DNA from 2 places in the Pseudomonas sp. NFX15 genome. Region 1 is predicted to be linked to the other one. Evidence: predicted binding sites of a transcription regulator. Region 1 holds the regulator's gene; the other holds the start of a gene.
The links. The regulator FliA, encoded in region 1, starts transcription of late flagellar genes. The targets are predictions, from matches to a motif close to CTAAAGTTTNNNNNNNNNNNGCCGNTAA.

Region 1 (5,388 bases):
CGCAGAACATTGCCCTGGTGAGCATGGACAGCTTCCGCATCGGTGCCCAGGAGCAGCTCAAGACCCTGGGGCGTATCCTCAATGTCTCGGTGACCCACGTCGATCCGGGCCAGTCGCTGGTCCAGGCGCTGGAGCCGTTGCTGCGCAAGCGCGTGGTGCTGATCGATACCGCCGGCCTGCAAGCCAGCGATCCGGCCCTGCGCATGCAGCTTGAAAGCCTGGCCGGCCGCGGCATTCGTTCAAAAAATTATCTGGTCCTGGCAACCACCAGCCAGAAACAGGTTCTAACCGCCGCTTATCACAGTTACAAGCGGTGCGGGCTGGCTGGCTGCATCCTGACTAAACTGGATGAGACGGCGAGCCTGGGCGAGGTGTTGAGCCTGGCCATCAGTCACGAATTACCCGTGGCCTACCTGACCGACGGCCCGCGGATCCCGGATGATCTTCATCTGCCGCGCCGTCACCAGTTGGTCAGTCGCGCCGTCAGCGTGCAAATGCAGGAAGAACCCAGCGAAGAAGCCATGGCTGACATGTTCGCTGACATCTACCACAGTCCGACCAAGCAGGTTGGCTGAGGTAATTAATGAATAGTTTTTGTACCTACATCGATGGTCTGCCATGCATTGTTCCGTTAGCGAACGCGCAGCCAGTAATGTGGCCTCCGTCTATGCAAGACAAGGTAAAGAAATAATATGGGCAGCATGCATCCCGTTCAGGTGATCGCGGTGACCGGCGGCAAAGGTGGCGTCGGGAAAACTAACGTGTCTGTAAACTTGTCCCTGGCCCTCGCTGAGCTTGGCCGGCGCGTCATGCTGCTGGACGCCGACCTGGGGCTGGCAAACGTCGACGTCCTGCTGGGCCTGACACCCAAACGGACCCTGGCCGACGTGATCGAAGGCCGCTGCGAGCTGCGCGACGTACTGCTGCAGGGGCCCGGCGGCATCCGTATCGTTCCGGCGGCGTCCGGCACACAGAGCATGGTTCATCTGAGCCCTGCGCAGCACGCTGGGCTGATCCAGGCCTTCAGCGACATCGGCGATAACCTTGACGTATTGGTGATCGACACCGCTGCGGGCATTGGTGACTCGGTAGTCAGTTTCGTACGTGCCGCCCAGGAAGTGTTGCTGGTGGTGTGCGACGAGCCGACCTCGATTACCGATGCCTACGCCCTGATCAAGTTGCTCAACCGCGACTATGGCATGAACCGCTTCCGCGTCCTGGCCAACATGGCCCAGAGCCCGCAGGAAGGGCGCAACCTGTTCGCCAAGTTGACCAAGGTCACCGATCGCTTCCTCGATGTCGCTCTGCAATACGTCGGCGCCGTGCCCTACGACGAAAGCGTGCGCAAGGCCGTGCAGAAGCAGCGTGCGGTCTACGAAGCGTTCCCGCGTTCCAAGTGCTCGCTGGCCTTCAAGGCCATCGCGCAGAAGGTCGATACCTGGCCTTTGCCGGCCAACCCGCGTGGGCACCTGGAGTTCTTCGTCGAGCGTCTCGTGCAACAGACAGCAGGGCCTGTGCTATGACAGCCAGCGGTTACAACCTCTATAAAAAATCGGCCCGCGATGCGCAGTACGAGCTGATCGAGCGTTACGCGCCGCTGGTAAAACGCATTGCCTACCACTTGCTGGCACGCTTGCCAGCCAGTGTCCAGGTCGAAGACCTGATCCAGGCCGGGATGATCGGCCTGCTTGAAGTGTCGACCAAATATGACGCCAGCAAAGGCGCCAGTTTCGAGACGTACGCGGGCATTCGAATCCGCGGCGCGATGCTCGATGAAGTGCGCAAGGGGGACTGGGCGCCACGCTCGGTCCACCGCAATACGCGCATGGTCAGCGACGCGATTCGCTCGATTGAAGCGAAAACCGGTCGTGACGCTAAAGATCACGAAGTTGCGGCCGAACTCCAATTGAGTCTCGACGATTATTACGGGATTTTGAACGACACCCTGGGCAGCCGCTTATTCAGTTTCGACGACCTGTTGCAGGACGGCGAACACGAAGGGCTGCACGAGGATGGCGCAAGTGCTCATCTCGAGCCGTTACGCGATCTGGAAGATGAACGCTTCCAGGCGGCGCTGGCGGATGCGATTGCCAATTTGCCGGAGCGTGAGCGACTGGTGTTGGCGCTGTACTACGACGAAGAGTTGAACCTCAAGGAAATCGGTGAGGTCCTGGGGGTCAGCGAATCGCGGGTCAGCCAGTTACACAGCCAGTGCGCGGCCCGTTTGCGGGGGCGTTTGGGGGAGTGGCGAGCGCGCTGAAGGCAGTGTGGGGACACTGCGAACGGGGCCGATGGGGTGTTGAACCACACCGGTCGCGATCTGTTGTGCTCCAGACAGTCATTGAGTGCTTTGCCGGATTGATTGAAATGGCGCGTCCAGGTGCTGGGCGCGTTTAAGACTGCTTGGAGGTCGAATTGGACAAGAACATGAAAATCCTCATCGTTGATGACTTCTCAACGATGCGGCGGATCATCAAGAACCTGCTGCGTGACCTTGGGTTCACCAACACCGTCGAGGCCGACGATGGCACTACCGCCATCCCGGTGCTCAACAGCGGAAGCATCGACTTTCTGGTAACGGACTGGAACATGCCTGGCATGACCGGAATCGATCTGCTGCGCCACGTGCGCGCCGATGAAAAGCTCAAGCACCTGCCGGTGTTGATGGTCACCGCTGAAGCCAAGCGCGAGCAGATCATCGAAGCGGCCCAGGCCGGCGTTAACGGCTATGTGGTCAAACCCTTTACGGCCCAGGCGTTGAAAGAAAAAATCGAGAAGATTTTCGAACGCATCGGTTGATGAGTGCGCCACGGGGGAGCTATGGGCAATAACGAATCTTCACTGGGCGATTTTGAATCGACCCTGAAAAAACACGCCGTCGAATTGGTCGCGAGCCTTGAAAAAGGCAAGTTCGGCGACGCCGTGCAATTGATCCATGAGCTCAACCAGACCCGTGACCGCGGCCTGTACCAGGAAGTGGGCAAGCTCACGCGCGAGTTGCACAGTGCGATCGTCAATTTCCAGATTGACCCGCACATGCCGCAAGCCGAGGAAGTGTCGCAGATCACCGACGCCACCGAGCGCCTGGGGTACGTGGTGAAGCTGACCGAAGCCGCTGCGAACCGCACCATGGACCTGGTGGAAAACGCCACGCCGCTGGTCAACAGCCTGGCCGATGAAGCCCAGGCCTTGGGCACGGACTGGAAGCGCTTCATGCGTCGTGAAGTCGGCGCTGAAGAGTTTCGCGAATTGGCCCGGCGGGTCGACGGCTTCCTGGTGCGCAGCAGCCAGGACAATCGCGCGGTGTCGGGCAACCTGAACGACATCCTGCTCGCCCAGGATTACCAGGACCTCACCGGCCAGGTGATCAAGCGTGTGACCACCCTGGTCACCGAAGTCGAAAGCAACCTGCTCAAGCTCGTGCTCATGGCCAGTCAGGTGGACCGCTTTGCGGGCATCGAGCATGACCGTGAAGCGATGCTGGCTGAAAAAGATCCACAAAAACATCTCTCTCAGGGTGAAGGTCCGCAGATTCATGCCGATAAAAGAGAAGACGTTGTGTCCGGTCAGGACGATGTGGACGATTTGTTATCCAGCCTGGGATTTTAGAGATTTCACAATCTCAGGTTTTTTGGGTTTTTAGACCTGTAGGAGCACCCCCTTAATGAGCTTCGGCGCCGATGAAGAGATCCTTCAGGATTTCCTGGTTGAGGCCGGCGAGATTCTAGAGCAACTGTCCGAGCAATTGGTCGAGCTGGAAAGCCGACCGGATGATGCGGACCTGCTCAATGCAATTTTTCGCGGTTTTCACACTGTAAAAGGGGGCGCCGGCTTCCTCCAGCTCAACGAGCTGGTGGAGTGCTGCCACATCGCCGAGAACGTGTTCGACATCCTGCGCAAGGGTGAGCGTCGCGTCGACTCGGAACTGATGGACGTGGTTCTCGAAGCGCTGGATGCGGTGAACAGCATGTTCAGCGAAGTCCGCGAGCGCAGCCCGATCACGGCGGCGACACCGGAACTGCTCGCGGCATTGGCCCGTCTGGCCGAGCCGCAATCGGCCGACGAAGTGGCGCCTGCGCCCGTCGCCGAGGTGATCGAACAACCGGTGGCCGAAAGCGCCTGCGACGACATCACCGACACCGAATTCGAACAACTGCTGGACTCGCTGAACGCCGTCAAGGCGCAGGCCGAAGCACCGGCGGCTGTTGTTGCGCCGGCCGGCGATGCTGCCGCCAGCGACGAAATCACCGATGCCGAGTTCGAGTCGTTGCTCGATCAACTGCACGGTAAAGGCCAGTTCGCCGTCGATGCGGTTGCGCCGGCTCCGGCCGCGCCAGACGCACCGAAAGCGGCGGGCGACAGTTCCGACATTACCGATGATGAATTCGAAGCGCTGCTCGACCAGCTGCACGGCAAGGGCAACTTTGCTGTCGAGGCGCTGGAGTCGGCCATCGCTTCGGTGCCTGCACCCGCCGCCCCCGCTGCGGCGGCGGTCGGCAGTGATCTGATTTCCGATCACGAGTTCGAGGCGCTGCTCGACGAACTGCACGGCAAAGGCAAGTTCAGCGAAGTTGGCACCGCATCGGTCGCCAACGGTTCGAGCGCTGTCGCCGCGGCTCCGGTCGCCAAGGCCGCGGCACCGAAACCCGTGGCCAGGGCTCCCGAGCCAAAAGCCGAAGCGCCGGCCCCAGCCGCCGCGGCTGCCCCGGCGGCTGCCCGCGCCCCGGCCGCGCCACCGCCGGAAAAACCGGCGAGCGAAGCCGAGACCACGGTACGCGTCGATACCGCGCGTCTGGACGAGATCATGAACATGGTTGGCGAGTTGGTGCTGGTGCGTAACCGTCTGGTACGCCTGGGCCTCAACAGCGGCGACGAAGCCATGTCCAAGGCCGTGTCGAACCTCGACGTGGTCACGGCCGACCTGCAAACCGCGGTCATGAAAACGCGGATGCAACCGATCAAGAAAGTCTTCGGGCGCTTCCCGCGCCTGGTTCGCGACCTGGCTCGCCAGCTCAAGAAAGAGATCAACCTGGAGCTGGTCGGCGAAGAAACCGACCTCGACAAGAACCTCGTCGAGGCGCTGGCCGATCCGCTGGTCCACTTGGTGCGCAACGCAGTCGACCACGGTATCGAGTCGCCGGAAGAGCGCGAAGCCTCGGGCAAGGCCCGGGGCGGCAAGGTCATCCTGGCGGCCGAGCAGGAAGGCGACCACATCCTGCTGTCGATCTCCGATGACGGCAAAGGCATGGACCCGAACGTCCTGCGTTCGATCGCGGTAAAACGCGGTGTGATGGACAAGGATGCCGCCGATCGCCTGAGCGACACCGAGTGCTACAACCTGATCTTCGCCCCAGGGTTCTCGACCAAGACCGAGATCTCCGACGTGTC
Region 2 (5,388 bases), on a different contig from region 1:
CGAACAACAGCAGCGCGCGATTCATGCGGCGTGCTCCAGACGTTCGCTTTGCAGCACCAGCCATCGCGACTTGGTCATTGGCTCGCGCCCACTGTCGAGCAAACGTTCGAGGGTTTGCAGCCAGTATCGGCGCGAGAATTCATGACGCATGTCCACCGGGTGCAGGCCCAGGCGAATGACCGGGGCATGCTGCCAGCGGTGTTCGCGGCGGTCGCTGACAAGTTTCGACAGGCCCCGGCGCCAGGCGCTGCGCGCACTCCAGACCAGTCCCGGCGCCTCTATCGCGGTGAAATCCGGCAAACGATATAGATGTTGCGAGTCGCTGGTGTAACTCAACGGCAATTGGCGCAATGCCTGGCGTGTGCCTTCGCTCATCAGCCAGGCCGGGGCGACGAACCCCGCCAATGGCCAGTCATGGCGCTGGAACAGCTCGATGCCCTGACGCAGGCGGACGAGGGCGGCCTCTTGTGACAAATCATAAAACTCTCCTTCGTGGGTGTAGATCCGACGCATGAACCATTCCCGTGGCGTGGTTGGTATCGGGCTGTCATCGCAATGGAAATACCCATGCAGCGTCAGTTCATCGCCATGGGCGAGTCGCGCATCGAGTTGATGGCGCAGTTGCGGATGCTTGTCCAGATCGTTGTGTTTATGGAAGTTCGGTACTACCAGCCAAGTGATCGGCACGTCGCCCATGGCGTCGACGGCGCGCACGAACGGCTGGTAATCGGCCCAGGTGCATGGGGCCACATCGTGCAGGGCGAGTATTAGAGCGGGCTTGTCCATGGCTTCAACCATTGGATGTCAGCGGCCATTGGCTGCCGAGCACCGCGTGGTAGTGGCCCAACAGGCTGTCGACAACGGTGTCCCAAGCGTAATGGCGTTCGACATGCAATCGTGCTTGTCGGCCCAGTGTTGTACTGCCCGAGGAAAACAGTTCACGTACCGCTGTGGCCATCGCGGCAGGATTGTCCGGCGCACAGAGCAGGCCGCCTTCTGCGGTGACGATTTCCTCGAAGGCTCCGGCCGCAACGGCCACCACCGGAATACCACTGGCCATTGCTTCGAGTATCACCAGGCCGAAGGTTTCCTGGTCACCGGCATGTAGCAGGGCATCGGCGCTGGCCATCAGGCGTGCCACCTGGGGGGGCGGGCAGAACTCGTCGATCACGGTGACGTTGGACGGCACGGCCGTCGGCATCGACGAACCCACCAGCAGCAAGTGATAACGCCGGCCCAGGCGTTTCATGCAGTCGAGCAGCACCGGCAGGTTTTTTTCCTTGGAGCCGCGTCCGGCGAAGATCAAGAGATGGGTGTGTTCATCCAGGCCCATTTCAGCCCGCAGCCCCGGGTCGCGGGCGTCAGGGTTGAAGGTTTTCAGGTCGACGCCCAGCGGTTGCACGAAGACGTTCCTGACCCCCAGCCCGATCAGTTTGTCGGCCATCACCTGGCTGGGCGCCAGGACCCGGTCGAAGTTGCCGTAGAGCTTGCTGACATAGGCCTCGACATTGTTGGTCAGCCAGGGACCCATGCGGTTGCTGACCAGCAGCGGCAAGTCCGAGTGATAGAAACCGATTACCGGCACATCGAGTTGCCGTCGCGCGTCCAGCGCCGCCCAGGCGGTGAGGTAAGGATCACCGACTTCAATCAGGTCGGGCTGCAAATCGTGCAAGACATTGCGCCACGGCGCCAGACGCAAGGGGAAGCGATACCCCTTGCCGAACGGCAGCGCCGGTGCCGGCACCGTGAAGATGCCGTCCCGTTCACTCAAGGACGATCCGGGGATCAGCAAACTGTGGCGAATGCCGGTCTTGATACCCAGGCGACGATGCTTCGCATCCAGGTAAGTGCGCACGCCACCGCTGGCGGGGGCGTAGAACATGGTGATGTCAGCGATATGCACGATGAACGATCCTCCGGTCCCGGTCCTCACTTGGTTGACCGTTAGGGCGAATAGATGTTCGGTCGGGTTTTTTGGAAGGGGAAAGGTGGGGCTTTTTCTGGTAAGCCAGCTCCTACAGGAATGCATATGTGTAGGAGCTGGCTTGCCCGCGAAAAGGCTCGTTCAGACGCTAGATACGGAAACTGCCTACCAGCTGCTTCAACCGCGCTGCCTGCTGCTCAAGGTCCGAGCACGCACGCAAGGTCGATTGCAGGTTTTCCACACCTTCCTGGTTCAGCGTGTTGATCTCGGTGATGTCGACGTTGATCGATTCCACCACGGCAGTCTGCTCTTCGGTCGCGGTGGCCACCGACTGGTTCATGCCGTCGATTTCGCCGATCCGCAGCGTCACGCTGTTCAGGCGTTCACCCGCCAGGTTGGCGATTTCCACGCTGTCCTGGCTGTGGCGCTGGCTGTCGCTCATGGTGCTGACCGATTCGCGGGCGCCGACCTGCAGCTCCTCGATCATGCTCTGCACCTGTTGCGCCGATTCCTGCGTGCGGTGAGCCAGGTTGCGTACTTCGTCCGCCACCACGGCAAAACCGCGACCGGCCTCACCGGCGCGAGCCGCTTCAATCGCAGCGTTGAGCGCCAGCAAGTTGGTTTGCTGGGAAATGCTGGTGATCACTTCGAGAATCTGCCCGATGTTCACCGTTTTGCTGTTCAGCGATTCGATGTTGCTGCTCGACGCGCTGAGCATGCTCGACAGTTGATTCATCGCCACGATGCTGCGATCCACCACTTGCTGGCCATCTTCGGCCAGGCTGCGGGCATCGCTGGCCTGGCTTGAGGCCTGGGCGGCATTACGGGCGATTTCCTGGGCGGCGGCGCCGAGTTGATTGATCGCGGCGGCCACGCTGCTGGTGCGCGAGGCTTGCTGGTCGGAGTTGAACATCGACGAGTTTGACGCGGCGACGACACGCAGCGCGACTTCGTTGACCTGGCCGGTGGCCGACGACACTTCGCGGATCGAGCCGTGGATGCGCTCAACGAAGCGGTTGAAGGCGGTGCCAAGGGTGCCGAATTCGTCATTGTTCTGGATGCTCAGGCGCTTAGTCAGGTCGCCTTCGCCGTCGGCAATGTCGGCCATGGCGCGGGTCATGACGTGCAGCGGCTGAATCAGGATGCGGATCAACATGCCCAGCAGGGCAATGATGATGACCACGGCAATGATGGTCGCGACCACCGCCGAGGTGCGGAATTCGCTGAGCATCGAGAAGGCTTTTTCCTTGTCGACCGACAGACCGATGTACCAGTTGACTGAAGGCAGGCCCTTGATTGGGGTAAAGCTGACGATGCGGGTTTTGCCGTCGACATCGATTTCGCTGAAACCGCTGCCAATGCGCGGGGTATCTTTCGGATACGCCTCGCTCAGGGATTTCATCACCAGCGCCTTGTCCGGATGCACCAGGATCTTGCCGTCGGCACTGACCAGGAACGCGTAGCCCATACCATCGAAGTCACGGGCGCTGAGGGTCTCGATCAGGGTTTGCAGGCTCAAGTCGCCGCCCACTACGCCAACGCTCTGGCCGGCTTTCTTCGAGGCGATCGCCATGGAAATGATCAGTTGACCGGTCGCCGCATCGATGTAGGGTTCAGTCAGGGTCGCGGTGCTGCTGCTTTCGGCGCCCTTGTACCAAGGGCGAACACGAGGGTCGAAGCCGTCGGGCATCTTCGCGTCCGGACGAATGGTGAAGTGCCCGGTGGCGTCACCCAGGTAGGAAGCCATGAAGGTCGATGTCAGGGCTTTCTGTTCAAGCAGGTTGGCGACGTTGGCTTGTTCCGGGTTGATGGCGATGTTCTGCGAGAGGTTCTCGATCAGCAGAATGCGCCCGGCCAGCCAGGTCTGGATGTTGTTGGCGGTGACGTCACCCATCTCGTTGAGATAGTTATCGAGGTCTTCGCGGAGGGCATTGCGCTGCAAATAATCGTTGTACAGCGTGAATGAGGCGAAGGCGGCAATAACAATGAGGGCGGCGGCAAGCAGGATCTTATGGCTGAAACGCAGATTTTTGTTCATGGCTTGGGGTTCCGCTAAGGTCTTAATGTCCAGCGCGTGCTTTTATAAAGGGACGCACAACGGGCAAGGTTGAAAGCAAATGAAGTTTCCGACTCTCCTTAGGGAAAATTCCGACCAGATCGTGTCTGTTGCTTTGTCGCTTTCTCTATCGGCCGTGTAGGACCAAAGATTAATCATGGGTGATCAAATGCCTGACTCAATGCAACTCGTTATCGGTGCCGATCTCGAAGGTCAGCCGATTGCCCAGGCCATGCGCCTGGCGAACCGCCACGGTTTGATCGCGGGCGCGACCGGTACCGGCAAGACCGTGACGTTGCAACGCCTGGCAGAAGCCTTCAGCGATGCTGGCGTGGGGGTGTTCGCCGCCGACATCAAGGGTGACCTGTGCGGCCTAGGCGCTGCGGGCAATCCTCAAGGCAAGATCGCCGAGCGAATTGCCGGGATGCCTTGGCTGAACCACAAGCCTCAGGCTTATCCGGTAACGTTGTGGGACGTACATGGCCAGTCGGGTCATCCTTTACGGACAACCTTGAGTGAAATGGGGCCGTTGCTGTTGGGCAGCCTGCTGGAACTGACCGACAGCCAGCAGTCGGCGTTGTACGCCGCGTTCAAGGTGGCGGACCGCGAAGGCCTGTTGTTGCTCGATCTCAAGGACCTGAAGGCGTTGCTCAATCACCTGCGGGACAACCCCCAGTTGCTGGGCGACGATGCGGCATTGATGACCACCGGGTCCAGCCAGGCATTGCTGCGACGTCTGGCGACCCTGGAACAACAGGGGGCCGAAGCCCTGTTCGGTGAGCCGGCGCTGCAACTCGAAGACATCCTCCAGCCCGCGGCGGATGGACGCGGACGCATCCATTTGCTCGACGCCAGTCGCCTGGTGCATGAGGCGCCGAAGGTCTATGCGACGTTCCTGTTGTGGTTACTGGCCGAACTGTTCGAGCAACTGCCGGAGCGCGGCGATGCCGACAAACCGTTGCTGGCGCTGTTCTTCGACGAGGCGCATTTGTTGTTCAACGGCACGCCCCAGGCCTTGCGCGATCGCTTGGAACAAGTGGTGAGGCTGATTCGGTCGAAAGGCGTGGGTGTGTATTTCGTCACCCAGTCGCCGGGTGACTTGCCGGACGACGTGTTGGCACAGCTGGGTTTGCGCATCCAGCATGGGTTGCGTGCGTTCACGTCGAAGGAACAGAAGTCCTTGCGCGCGGTGGCCGAAGGTTTTCGGCCGAATCCGGCGTTCGATACCTTGTCGGTGCTGACCGAGTTGGGTATCGGCGAAGCCCTCGTCGGCACCTTGCAGGAAAAAGGCACGCCGGAAATCGTCCAGCGGGTGCTGGTGGCACCGCCGCAATCGCGGATCGGTCCGTTGACCGATGCTGAGCGCGCAGCGTTGATTGCTGGCTCACCGCTTAAAGGGCGATATGAC

Region 2: J1D76_RS17240 (methyl-accepting chemotaxis protein) is a predicted target of FliA. The motif match lies at 4,108-4,135, and genes of this name have one in related genera.

Annotation. Positions count from the first base shown of each region.
Region 1 covers NZ_JAFMPV010000020.1:67,612-72,999, forward strand. The annotation lists gene flhF (flagellar biosynthesis protein FlhF) at 1-575, shown strand, start outside; gene fleN (flagellar synthesis regulator FleN) at 693-1,523, shown strand; gene fliA (RNA polymerase sigma factor FliA) at 1,520-2,260, shown strand; gene J1D76_RS20025 (chemotaxis response regulator CheY) at 2,428-2,799, shown strand; gene J1D76_RS20030 (protein phosphatase CheZ) at 2,821-3,609, shown strand; gene J1D76_RS20035 (chemotaxis protein CheA) at 3,665-5,388, shown strand, end outside.
Region 2 covers NZ_JAFMPV010000015.1:93,847-99,234, forward strand. The annotation lists gene J1D76_RS17225 (lysylphosphatidylglycerol synthase transmembrane domain-containing protein) at 1-25, opposite strand, end outside; gene J1D76_RS17230 (DUF2334 domain-containing protein) at 22-798, opposite strand; gene J1D76_RS17235 (glycosyltransferase family 4 protein) at 791-1,903, opposite strand; gene J1D76_RS17240 (methyl-accepting chemotaxis protein) at 2,073-3,962, opposite strand; gene J1D76_RS17245 (helicase HerA-like domain-containing protein) at 4,150-5,388, shown strand, end outside.